Regions from separate parts of the Halanaerobaculum tunisiense genome, predicted to be linked through region 2. Evidence: riboswitches for the same ligand, from Rfam matches in the RefSeq annotation. Region 2 holds a riboswitch; each other region holds the start of a gene.
The links. Region 2 has a riboswitch for lysine ahead of lysA (diaminopimelate decarboxylase). Riboswitches for the same ligand answer to the same signal wherever they lie in the genome.

Region 1 (4,267 bases), on a different contig from region 2:
GTAGATATTTTAAGTTTTGAAGTACGAAAAATACTTCTGTATTCTTTATTTTTTGTTGTGTTTTAGTGACTAATTCGGGCCAAGGTACTTGTTGCTTGATTAAATCAGCAGCATATAAGACAACACTACCTAGGCCCATTGATAGTGCTTTAGAATCAATAACTTCTACTGTGATATCTTCTAGTTGTTGACTGACCATTTGGACTAGATTATAAGTTCCACTTAAGCCACTGGAAATATGGAGTGCAATTATATGAGTATAGCCTGCTTCTTGTAGATTAAGAAGTTTATCCTTTATTTCTTCAGGAGCTGGCATAGAAGTAGTAGGAACTTCAGTAACTAGTTGGTCATAAACTGTTTGGGGCTGGATTTCAACCTTATCACGATACTCTTGATCCGAATAGATAATTTTAAGCGGGACCATACTAACTGGTAACTGATCTAGTAAATCGGATGGTAAATCACAAGTGCTATCTGTTAAGATACCTATTTTTTTCATTATCATTCCACCTTTTAGTGTTAATTTTGATATTTAAATTGTATCACAAACATTATAATATGACAATAGCGTTAATTTTATGTATAATGTCACTAATTGGAGGTGAGACTATGACTACAGATTATACTTGTCCTAAATGTAGCAATAATAATTACGAGACAGATACCTTTTCTGCTACTGGAGGGGGCTTATCTAAATTATTTGATGTGCAAAGTAAGAAATTTACTACAATAACTTGTAGCAAATGTGGTTATACTGAACTTTTTAAAGAAGATACCAGTACTTTAAGTAATATTTTTGATTTCTTTACTGATTAATAAATAGAAGGTGTGTGGTAGTAAATGATAAGTGTTATTCCGATTGCTATAGCATTAGCTTTAGATGCTTTTGGAGTTGCTTTAGGAATAGGCTGCGGTAGTCAAATAAAGTCGCAAGAGAAATTAGGGCTGATTTTTTCTTTTGGTTTATTTCAATTTCTATTTTCTTTATTAGGAGCTATAGTAGGTAATTATATTGATAGTCATTTCTTTAGTATCAGTGGTTATGTTAGTGGGCTTATAATTTTATTATTAGGATTATTTTTGATTAAAGAAGGTTATCAACAAGAGGAAACTTATATTTACCACAATCTTACTTTTATGACTTATATTATTTTAGGTGTTAGTGTTAGCATTGATGCTTTAGGAGTTGGTTTTTCCGTTCTTTATAATTTAAATCTAGTTACAATCATTAGTAAAACTATTGTCATTGGAGTAGTTACTAGTTTATTAACTTTTAGTTCTCTAGTAATAGCTAACTACATTAAAAACTTCAGTTTGGTGGAAAAATATGCAGATTATTTAGGAGGTATTATTCTGGTTGTTTTTGGGCTAAATATGATGTTGTAGTATCTTCTTAAACCTGAGCCAGGGCTTAAACCCTGGCTGTTAGTTTATCTTTTCTTCATCCAGTTGAGAGCCTTGCCTAATAAAAAAGCACCAGCAAAGGTTAAGAGTAATGTTGAATAGAGATTATCTTTTTTAGGTTCCTGCTGCCTAGTATTACTTAATTGATTCTTGATTCTAGTAAGCATTATTTCTCCCTCCTTAACAAGTTAAACTTATTATTATTTTGTCTTAAGTAGTAATCTAATATCCTACACGAAATATTGTAAAAATGTAATTTAAAGTTAGTACCAAAATTTTAAAATTGCATTGTTTTAGAGAATATAATATAATAGATAATAAGCTAGTTATAGTTTGATTGTGAGGTGAAAAATTATGCGACAGAAAGTGCTGATTAGTTTATTAATAGTACTGATTTTAGTAATTACTGGCTGTCAAAATCAAGGAGAGTTAATCTATCAGGATCAAACAAAATTAGATGGAGACCAGTTTACTGGTAACTACCTTAACCAAAAGCAGGCTACTGTAATTACACCGCAAAATATAGAAAGTTTAAGAGGCGAACTAAGAGGAATCCAGAATTTAGAATTAGAAACTGGACTAGCAGTCTATGTTACATTAGGTAAACAACCTTCAGGAGGTTATCAGATTAAAATTAAAGAAATCAGACAGCAAGAAAAAAAGCTGTATGTAACTGTTAAAGCAGTTGGCCCAGCTCCAGAAGAAAGTGTAACCCAAGTAATTACTTATCCGCAGGATGTTGTTAAAGTACCACTCACTAAAGATGAAATCAATCAAGTAGTCTTTTTATCTACCCAGCAAGAAAAATTAATTACTCTTGCGGTAAATTAAGTTTATAGTTTCTATTTGCACAAATTGCTCATATATGTTATACTGTCTTAGCAAACTGAATAATTGAGATAGAGGGTGCAATTATCAAGAATACCTAATAAAGGGAAAGGGATAATTGCCGAAACAGTCAATCTGTTGGTCTTATATCGAATAGATATAAGACTGTCGCTATCTATTAGTGGAGTACTATCTCACCGATTAGCAACTGACAGCTCTGGTGAGTGAAAAACTTTCCAGAGTTTTTTTAATGGTCATTAATATTTATAACAAGGAGGAAAGAACATGGAAAGTTATGGTATATTATCATTATTACCACCGTTACTAGCTATTTTGTTAGCTTGGTGGAGTAAGGAAGTGTTGATTTCTTTATTTACTGGTTTACTTGTCGGAGCAACTATTTTAGCTGATTTTAACCCATTGGTAGGATTTATGAAGACTCTTGATACTTATATTGTAGGCTCTTTAACAGATTCTTGGAATGCATCTATTTTACTTTTCTTATTGATTTTATCAGGTATGGTAGGGATTATTACTAAATCAGGAGCTACTAATGCCATTGCTGATTTTATAGCTAAGAAGGCTAAAACAGCTAAAAGAGCCCAATTAGCTACTTGGATTATGGGGATTTTGATCTTTTTTGATGATTACGCTAATAGTTTAATTGTAGGAAATACAATGCGGTCAATTACTGACAAACTGAAAGTTTCTCGAGAAAAATTAGCTTATATTGTTGATTGTACTGCTGCTCCAGTAACTAGTATGGCTTTTATTTCTACTTGGGTAGGTTATGAGATGGGCTTAATCCAAGATGCTTTTTCTAAGTTAGGAATTGAAGCTAATGTTTATTCTACTTTTATCAAAACAATCCCGTATCGTTTTTATAGTATCTTAGCTTTGGTAATGGTCTTTATAATAATTAAGACTGGTAAAGACTTCGGGCCAATGTGGGAAGCAGAAAATAGAGCTAGAACTACAGGTAAATTATTAGCTGATGGAGCTAGCCCAATGGCTTCAGAAGAATTAACAGATATGGAGCACAAAGAAAATAATAATATGAAGTGGCATGATGCCTTTTTACCTATTATTTCAGTAATTATAATTGCTTTAATTGGTCTTTGGTATGATGGTGGAGGTATGGCAGCAGATGTAAGTATTAGACAAGCCTTTGGTGATGCTGATTCTAGTGTCGTATTATTATGGGCTTCCTTTAGTGGTACTCTAGTAGCAGGTCTTTTGGCGTTATTTAAATCTAATTTAGCAGTCGAAGAAGTAGTGGATAGTTGGGTGAATGGGGCTAAAGCATTAGCTACAGCCTGTGGAATTTTAATTTTAGCTTGGTCACTAGGAACAGTAATTGATAAACTAGGCACAGCAGATTATATTGTAGCTATGACTAAAGGATTCATCCCTCCTTATTTGCTACCAACAATGATGTTTATTATTCCTGCTATAGTAGCTTTTTCTACAGGTACTTCTTGGGGTACTAACGCAATTATTATGCCGTTAGCTATTCCTATGGCCTTTGAATTTGGAGCACCTATGTTACCAACAATTGGTTCAGTATTAACTGGTTGTGTACTAGGAGATCACTGTAGTCCTATTTCAGATACTACAATAATGTCTTCCACAGCATCAGCAGCAGACCATATTGATCATGTTAATACGCAATTACCTTATGCTCTAATGGTAGGAGCAGTATCAATAGTATTTGGTTTTCTACCAGCTGGATTTGATCTGCCTTATTGGGTAGTTTTTCCGTTATTAGCCCTAGGATGTATTGCTTTATATTTATTGGTTAATTTCTATGGTTCGCAAGTTGAAGAAGTGGAAGTTACAACAGAAGATAAAGAACGAGTTGCCTAGTTTGTCCAGATCCCAGCGGATTTCCCGCTGGGATTTTTAATTTTAAGTAATAAAAAAATAAATTAGGAATACGATTATACTAAGAAGATGATGGATTTTAAGTTGAAAAAAGGAGGGATTTTAATGAGGTTAAAGCAGAATATAACTTTAATTACATTAGTAATCTGTT
Region 2 (4,267 bases):
CCGAAGCAGCTCGATTATGGCCGCCTCCACCGAAATGATTTAGTATTTCTCCTACATTAATATTATCCTGATTACTACGCCCGATAACTAATACCTTATTTTGATCAGTAAACTTAACTAAAACAAACAAAGCATCACAATTATGTAGATCATTTAACTTCTGGGCCAACAATGATATATCAGGAATGTACTCACTAACCTCAGCCTGGAAAGTATCAATCTTTAACCCTTTAACTGAAATCTGGTGAATAGAATCGAGTAGTTTATTAAATAATTTCTGTTGTTTCCGGTCTAAGGAATAATCCATATACTCCTCTACAATCTCTAAGTCAGCTCCCCGGTTTAATAGAGCTGCTACTATTTGAGCATCTAGAGCAGTAGTACTCTTATAAATTAAACTGCCTGTATCCTCATAAATCGCTAAAGCAAATAAAGTAGCTTCAAAGGAAGTAATTTCTAACTCTGCCCTAAGAAGTTTATCAACTAAAATAGTAGTAGTAGCCCCCACTGACTTAACAATTCGATTCTGATTCTGTTCTTCCTCTTCTTCGTGGTGATCATAGATTAAAACCTTAACCTCTTCTTGAGCAAATAAATCAGCTAAATCTCCTGTTCTCTCTGGTAGCTGATTATCCACCATAATAATTCTAGATACCTGAGATTTATCCAACTCACTAGTATGCTTAACAGGTATCCGATCTTTATATAAAGTCATAAACTCTTTTACATTATTAGCTAACTTACCAGGAAACACCATAGTAGCCTCAGGGTATAACTTCTGCACTGCTACCATAGCCCCTAATCCATCAAAATCAGTCCGTTGATGACTTGTAATTAATTTCATCATATCACCTAGCACTCTATATTATTTACTAATTAGTCATTAGCTATCGACCACACATATTCCTCACACTCAAACTAATAATCTACCAGGGTTTATATTATACCACAAACAACCTTAAAAAAAAAGCAAGAACGCTCTAAGGCGCTCTTGCTTAATTTATAATTAAATCCTTCTTAAACTAATTACTTAAGTCTCTCGGGCACTACATCATTACTAATTAAATCTTGATAGCTTTCTGGTTTAACAATCCAATCTATACTATCCTCACCTAATAATAAGACACCTGGTCTTGGTAGTCCGTTATAATTACTACTCATAGAATAACCATAAGCACCAGTACAGGAGGTTAATAACACATCTCCTGGTTCAGCCTCTGGTAATTTTATATCTTTAATCAAGATATCGCCTGATTCACAGCACTTACCAGTGATTGTTACCTCTTCCGTTGGATCTTGGTCAGCTTTATTAGCTATAGTAGCTTCGTACTGGGCATCATAAAGAGCTGGTCTAATATTATCAGGCATCCCGCCATCAACAGCTACATACTTTCTGATCTCAGGAATCTCCTTAATCGAACCAACCCGATAAATAGTAGAACCTGCAGTCCCCACTATTGAGCGACCTGGTTCATTAATAATCTTCGGCAAGGGCATATCTAATTTCTCGCAAGTCTCCCTAATTGTCTTAGTAACAATTTCAGCGTACTGGTCAATACTTGGTTTATCCTCTTCTGCAGTATAAGGAATTCCAATTCCGCCACCTAAGTTTAACTTCTCCATTACTAAACCAGTTTCTTCTTTTACTTCTTCTACAAAGTCCATCATAATCTCAATTGCTTTCCCAAAGGACTTTAGCTTAAAGATCTGAGAACCAATATGACAGTGTAAACCAGTCAACTTAACATTTTCTAACTCTTTAGCTTGCTTAATAACTTCTAGGGCTAAACCATTTTGGACTCCTACCCCAAATTTAGAATCAGTCTGTCCGGTCTGGATATAACTATGAGTGTGGGCCTCAATCCCTGGAGTTACCCGCAATAAAATCTCCTGGGTCATATCTTGCTTACCAGCTAACTGATTTAATAATTCTAATTCATATTGGTTGTCCACCACAAAGGTGCCAACTTCGGCATCTAAAGCCAATTCAATTTCATCAGGAGTCTTATTGTTACCATGAAAATAAATCTTCTCCACTGGAAAATCAGCTTCTAAAGCAGTATATAACTCCCCCCCAGAGACTACATCCAAACCTAGTCCTTCTTGGTTAATAATTCTAGCCATAGCAGTTGATAAAAAGGCTTTACTAGCATATAAAGTCTCTGAATTAGGATACCATTTCTCAAAAGCCTCTCTATAAGCTTGACAATTATTTCTGATTTCCTCTTCGTCTAAAATGTATAAAGGCGTACCATACTCCTCAGCAATATCTACTACATCATGACCAGCTACTTCTAAATTTCCTATCTGATTAATATTCATTGTTCCTTGTAATTTCATAACTATAACTACTCCTTTCTCCCTACTCAAATTAACTACTAAATTTAAAATTAAAAAAACGGTTATGAGCTCCCTCATAACCGCATTAACTTCTAATATACAGCATATAAGATAGCTCTTCACATTAATTGTGACAGTACTATAACCATTAATTTATAGTACCAACCTTAAGTCTTGTGCTATACTTAAGATTTCGGCAATAGCTACTTCACTTTAGTTCCAAGTCATTATTGCTATTGCACCTCTATCTTTTAATTATTTAATTCGCAATTAGAATAACATACTTATTATCTTCTGTCAATTTTTTTGCAAAAATTATCTCTAACTTCTCCTAATACTATCTTATTTAATTTTTCTTAAAATGTCTAAGTCTAAATTTCACTCCTATATCTTTAGCTAACTCTCTACAAGATTCTACATCAACTATAGAATAATCAACTACAGAAACAATAACTTTAGGAATAAATTTTTTAGCCTCTTTTATAAATTTAACTACTCCTGGAAAAGCATCTAATTTAAATTTAGATTGACAAATCTGCTGATAAGTTTCAGCATTAGATGCATTTAAACTAATTGATATTTGATCTATAATTCCCGCTAATTCAGGTACTACATTTTTATTATGAATTAAATTAGCTTGCCCATTAGTATTAATTCTAATAGGAATCGGCGAATAATTATCTTTTAAATAACGGCTTATTTTAATTACATTATTTAATCTAATTAATGGTTCTCCATAACCACAAAAAACGATTTCCTTATATTCTGCAGCATCTCCTATTTCATCTATTACCTGTTTAGCTGTTGGTTCTTTATCAAGCCTTAAATTATAACCACCAACACCATCTTTAAAGTTTTTAATACAAAACTTACAATCATTACTACATTGATTGGTTAAATTAATATACAGTTTATTATCTAATTGATAAGTTATTGTCATTTTATCCCTCCTTCAAATCAATAACTAAGATACTGACTACTTAAATAATCAGCACCTTAGTTATTGATGATCTTTCTTAAAAGTAAAATATTTCTTTTAAACTAATCAGCCTAAGCTATTATATCATATGCCAAAGAATTAAATTAGTTTTTTTACTTTAGTTACTTTTTCATTCTTAATATAAACTCTAGGTATTCTTTTACTTACCATACAAACTACTTCATAATTAATAGTACCTATTCTATTAGCTAATTCAGTTGCTGTAATTTCTTCATTTCCGCTTTTTCCAATAAGAACCACCTCATCTCCAACCTTTACAGCACCAACTTCACTTACATCTATCATAAATTGGTCCATACATATATTTCCTATTACTGGGGCCTTCTCTCCATTAACTAAAACATAACTATTAGATGAAAGTAACCTACAATATCCATCATCATATCCTAATGGTACAGTAGCTATTTTTGTATTCTTCTTAGTTGTATAAGTTCGTCCATAACTAATATCCGTCCCAGGGGGAACTTCTTTTACATGAGCCACTCTAGCTTTTAATCTCAACCCTGGTTTTAAATCTAATTCTTTATTTACTTCATCAGATGGCCAAAGGCCATAAGTTATAATTCCTGTTCTAACCATATCAAAATAAGTTTCTGGAATGTCTAAAAATGCCGCACTATTAGCACAATGTTTAATTGGAATTTCTATTCCTTTTTTCTTTAAATCACTTATAACTTTTTTAAATTTATTTAATTGTTGATAAGTATAAGTCTTATCTTCTTCATCAGCTACTGAAAAATGTGTATAAATCCCTTCTATTATTAAATTAGGTAACTCTTTTATCTTGCTTATAAAATTTATAGCCTCATCAGGCTGAAGACCAATCCTACCCATACCCGTATCAACTTTAACATGAACCTTAACTTTTTTATTTAATTCAACTGCTTTTTTAGCCAAATTAGAAACATTTTCATAATTATAAACAGT
Region 3 (4,267 bases), on a different contig from region 2:
CTCGCAGCTGCTGGAGTAGGATATAGATGGGATATCAAACTAATCTACGGCGTAAACTAATTTTACTAGCTATTGTTGTAGTAATTGTTTCTTTAGTAATTGTTTTAGTGGCTGAGGTGGATAATTTAATTCGTTTTTTTGGGGGAGTAGAAGAGGATGTTTATTTTAGAGATCAAAATTTAGGTGGTTACCTTCCTGTAGAAGTGGAGGATTTAGTTCATAATAAAACTTCACAGTTGACTAGTTATCCCTTACCGGCTCGGCTTGATGCTGCTACAGGCAAGATAAAGCCAGCAGTTAAGGGCCAGATAGTGGATATTACTGCTACTTTGAATCGGATTTATACAGCAAAGCCAGACAGTAAAATCGAACCTGTTATGTATTCTCTAGAACCTTATTTAAAAGCAGCAGAGATTGAAAAAATCAACTATGAATTAAGTAGTTATAGCACCATAGTAACTGGCAGTCAAAGTCGGAAGGCTAATATTAAATTAGCTACTAAGCTGATTGATAATCAGTTGGTTGCTCCCGGAGAGGTATTTTCTTTTAATCAAGTAGTTGGCCCGCGGACTAAGGAGAATGGCTTTCAAGAAGGCCCAGAAATTATTGATGGTCAGGTGACTACAGGAGTAGGAGGTGGCATCTGCCAGGTGTCCAGTACTTTATTTAATGCTATACCAGCAGTTGATGAACTTAAGATCATAGAGCGCCATTTCCACTCTCGGGATGTAGGCTATGTGCCAGAAGGGCAAGATGCTACTGTAGCTTGGGATTATTTTGATCTTAAATTTAAGAATAAATTAGCTAGTCCAGTTATTATTCGAGCTCAGCTACAAGGAGTTAGATTAAAAGTGGTTATTTTAGGTCAGAAAGCAGGAAAAGAGGAATTGGCCCAGAAGAAGTTACAGGAAACTGAATAACTTCAGTTTATGATTAAGACTAAGTAAACTTCAAAATATCTAAAGGAGGAATTTAAATGAAACTTAAAATTAAAAAATTAGATGAAGCAGCTATTTTACCAGAATATCAACACGGGAGTCAGGAAGATGCGGGACTTGATTTGCACTCAATTGAAGCTAAAATTTTACAGCCTGGAGAGTATAAGTTATTTAAAACTGGTCTAGCTTTAGAAATACCTAGTGGTTATATGGGCAAGATCTGCCCTAGAAGTGGACTTGCTTTCCGCCAGGGAGTTACAGTCTTAAATGCTGAAGGAACTATTGATCCCGCTTATAGAGGAGAGCTAGGAGTTGTTTTGATTAATCATGGTTCAGAGCCTTATCAAGTAGACCAGGGTGCTAGGATAGCCCAGCTAATTATAGAAGAGTACGAAAGAGTAGAATGGGAAGAAGTAACTGATTTAACTGCTACCCAACGAGGAACAGGTGGTTATGGACATACAGGTGTTTAAAGTCTCTTAGCTCTAATCTGTCAGAAAGGAGTGGTTAAATGAGACTTAGTGAGTTAGAAGGAAAGGAAGTTATAAATCTACATAATGGAGAACGGTTAGGTTTGATTAATGAGACAGAATTAGTCTTTGATAGCAAGACAGGTGCTTTAGAGTCTATCTTATTACCTATCCAAAGAGGTTTTTTTAGTCGAGGAGAGGAGTTAGAGGTCCCTTGGGATGCAATAGTTAAAATAGGAACGGAGATAATAATTGTAGACTTGCCTCTGGAGATGATGTAGCTAGCAATGATCTAACATTTTTATCCTTTTAGGCTTGACAAAGTCGATTAAATATTAGACAATATAATAGACAGTCTAAGTAAATAATAAGGGTAAGATTGAGGTGCAATAATTATCAGTAGTTATCTGGAGCTAACTTGGATAATGAAAGGAGTTATTGCCGAAGTTTAACTCTGATTATAATTAGAGTTAAACTGGGTTTGTATTTAAGAGATACAAAACTGTCGCTAGACTTCTAGTGAAGTGCTATCTTATCGTTTCGATTGCGAAGCGATTGGTAGCTACCAATCGCTTTTGTTATTTGCTAATTAAATTATTCAATCTGGTAATTAAATCAATCAAAGAGGTGATAAAGTGGCAACTAAAGTTTTAGTTTCGGGAGCTAATGGGAAAATGGGGCAAGCAGTAGTGGAGATGGTAGCTGAAGTAGAGGATTTTAAGTTGGTTGGTGCCGTAGATGTATCTCAGGTAGGTCAGGATATCAACCAATTATTAGGATTAGAGGAGGAACCAGTTAAGATTAGAGAGGATTTAGAAGCTACTTTAAAAGAGGTTAACCCTGATGTAGTAGTGGATTTTACTACTCCCCAGATAGTAATGGAGCAGATTAAGACTACTTTAGAGCAAGGGGTGGATATTGTAGTAGGGACTACTGGAATTACTGAAGTAGATTTAGCTCAGATTGAAGACTTGAATCAAGGAGCTAATACAGTTGTAATTGCTCCTAATTTTGCTATTGGAGCTGTCCTGATGATGAATTTTGCCCAGCAAGCAGCTAAGTTTATGGATGATGTAGAGATTATTGAACTTCATCATAATAATAAATTAGATGCTCCTTCAGGAACAGCACTTAAGACAGCAGAGTTGATTAATGAGAACTTAGATAGTACAGAGCAAGCAATAGAAGAAATAGAGGAATTAACAGGAGCTCGAGGTGGTCAACAAGATGGAATTAATATTCACAGTGTTCGGTTGCCAGGTTTAGTAGCCCACCAAGAAGTTATCTTTGGTGGTGAAGGTCAGACATTCAAACTCCAGCATGATTCTATTAACCGGAAGTCCTTTATGCCCGGAGTTGAGTTAGCTATCAGACGGTGTTCTACAGTTGAGGGAGTTGTTTATGGATTAGAAAATTTACTTGATTTATAAAAAAATTAAACCAGACAAGCACTACTTAGAAGTTTGTTACATATAATGGTGTTAAGAAAAGGAGGGATAGCTAGTGAGTCATAATCTAACAGGAAAGAAATTGGCTCTACTAGGTGGAGATCAGAGAGAACTTAAGTTACTATCTATCTTAAATACTACAGGAGCTAAGCTAGAAGTACTAGGTGACCCGGCTACTCAGCCAACTGGGATTACTATAGTGGATTCTCTGCAAGAATTATCTCCAGATCTAGCTGCAGTTATTGCTCCTATGACTGGAGTGGATCAGCAACACCAAATCAAGAAGACCTTTAGTAATCAGGAAGTGAGATTAAAGGAAGATTTTTTTGCTCAATTAAAGCCAGGTACTAAATTCTTTATCGGGTTTGCTACCCCTCAGATCAAGAATTGGTGTGCTAAGTACCAGCTAAACTTAGTGGAATTAGCCGATTTAGATGAGGTAGCTATTTTGAATGCTATACCTACTGCTGAAGGGGCGATTGAATTAGCAATTAGAGAGTCAGCTATTAATTTACACGGCAATAATTCCTTTGTTTTAGGACTAGGTAGAGTAGGATTGACCCTAGCGCGGATGTTACAGGGGTTAGGTAGTACTACCTTTGGGGTAGCAAGAAAACATAAAGATTTAGCCCGAGCTAAAGAGATGGGCCTTACTCCAGTTGATTTTGCTGATTTAGCAGCTGAGATAAGTAAAGCTGATTTTATCTTTAATACAGTACCAGTTGAGGTGCTGGAGCAGTCAGTATTAGAGCAGGTAGATTCAGAAACCCTTATTATAGATTTGGCTTCTGCGCCAGGAGGGACAGATTTTGCAGCTGCTGAACAATTAGGTATTCAAGCTGAATTAGCCTTAGGATTACCTGGTAAAGTAGCTCCTGATAGTGCTGGAGAGATATTAGGTGCTGTTATCCCTCGACTTATAGTTAATAGTGTATAGTTGAGAGTAGTTTAGATTTGAGTTTCTAACTATCAACTGTCAATTCTCAACTATACACTAAATTAGGGAGGTGCTTGTCTGTGGAGGTTGCAGATAAAACTATTGGTTTTGCTTTAACTGGTTCGCATTGTACATTAGCTAAAGTTATTCCCGCTCTAGAAAAATTGGTAGAGCAAGGGGCTACTGTATATCCTATCTTATCAGAAGCAGTCCAACAGCATGATACTAGATTTGGAACTAGTGAAGAATGGAGAGAACAGATAGTTGAGATAACTGGTCACGAACCAATAACTACAATTCTAGAAGCAGAACCTATTGGCCCGCAAGGACTATTGGATTTATTGGTTGTTGCTCCTTGTACAGGAAATACTACAGCTAAGATTGCTAATGGAATTACTGATACAACAGTTACTATGGCAGTAAAAGCCCAACTAAGAAATAGTCGGCCTGTTGTCTTGGCTATTGCTACTAATG

Region 1: it holds a riboswitch for lysine, as region 2 does, so the genes downstream of both, ACYQ3D_RS09070 (Na+/H+ antiporter NhaC family protein) here and lysA (diaminopimelate decarboxylase) in region 2, are expected to answer to the same signal.
Region 3: it holds a riboswitch for lysine, as region 2 does, so the genes downstream of both, dapB (4-hydroxy-tetrahydrodipicolinate reductase) here and lysA (diaminopimelate decarboxylase) in region 2, are expected to answer to the same signal.

The regions. Positions count from the first base shown of each region.
Region 1 covers NZ_BAAHYI010000009.1:81,290-85,556, reverse strand. The annotation lists gene ACYQ3D_RS09095 (DegV family protein) at 1-499, opposite strand, end outside; gene ACYQ3D_RS09090 (zinc ribbon domain-containing protein) at 610-816, shown strand; gene ACYQ3D_RS09085 (manganese efflux pump MntP) at 841-1,386, shown strand; gene ACYQ3D_RS09080 (hypothetical protein) at 1,431-1,571, opposite strand; gene ACYQ3D_RS09075 (protease complex subunit PrcB family protein) at 1,759-2,235, shown strand; lysine riboswitch at 2,297-2,432, shown strand; gene ACYQ3D_RS09070 (Na+/H+ antiporter NhaC family protein) at 2,518-4,098, shown strand; gene ACYQ3D_RS09065 (vWA domain-containing protein) at 4,222-4,267, shown strand, end outside.
Region 2 covers NZ_BAAHYI010000015.1:40,019-44,285, reverse strand. The annotation lists gene ACYQ3D_RS11485 (CBS domain-containing protein) at 1-847, opposite strand, end outside; gene lysA (diaminopimelate decarboxylase) at 1,027-2,340, opposite strand; lysine riboswitch at 2,445-2,595, opposite strand; gene ACYQ3D_RS11475 (TatD family nuclease-associated radical SAM protein) at 2,687-3,280, opposite strand; gene alr (alanine racemase) at 3,419-4,267, opposite strand, start outside.
Region 3 covers NZ_BAAHYI010000003.1:200,494-204,760, reverse strand. The annotation lists gene ACYQ3D_RS04025 (polysaccharide deacetylase family protein) at 1-19, shown strand, start outside; gene ACYQ3D_RS04020 (VanW family protein) at 27-920, shown strand; gene dut (dUTP diphosphatase) at 977-1,411, shown strand; gene ACYQ3D_RS04010 (YlmC/YmxH family sporulation protein) at 1,450-1,689, shown strand; lysine riboswitch at 1,780-1,946, shown strand; gene dapB (4-hydroxy-tetrahydrodipicolinate reductase) at 2,044-2,838, shown strand; gene dpsA (dipicolinate synthase subunit DpsA) at 2,912-3,793, shown strand; gene ACYQ3D_RS03995 (dipicolinate synthase subunit B) at 3,874-4,267, shown strand, end outside.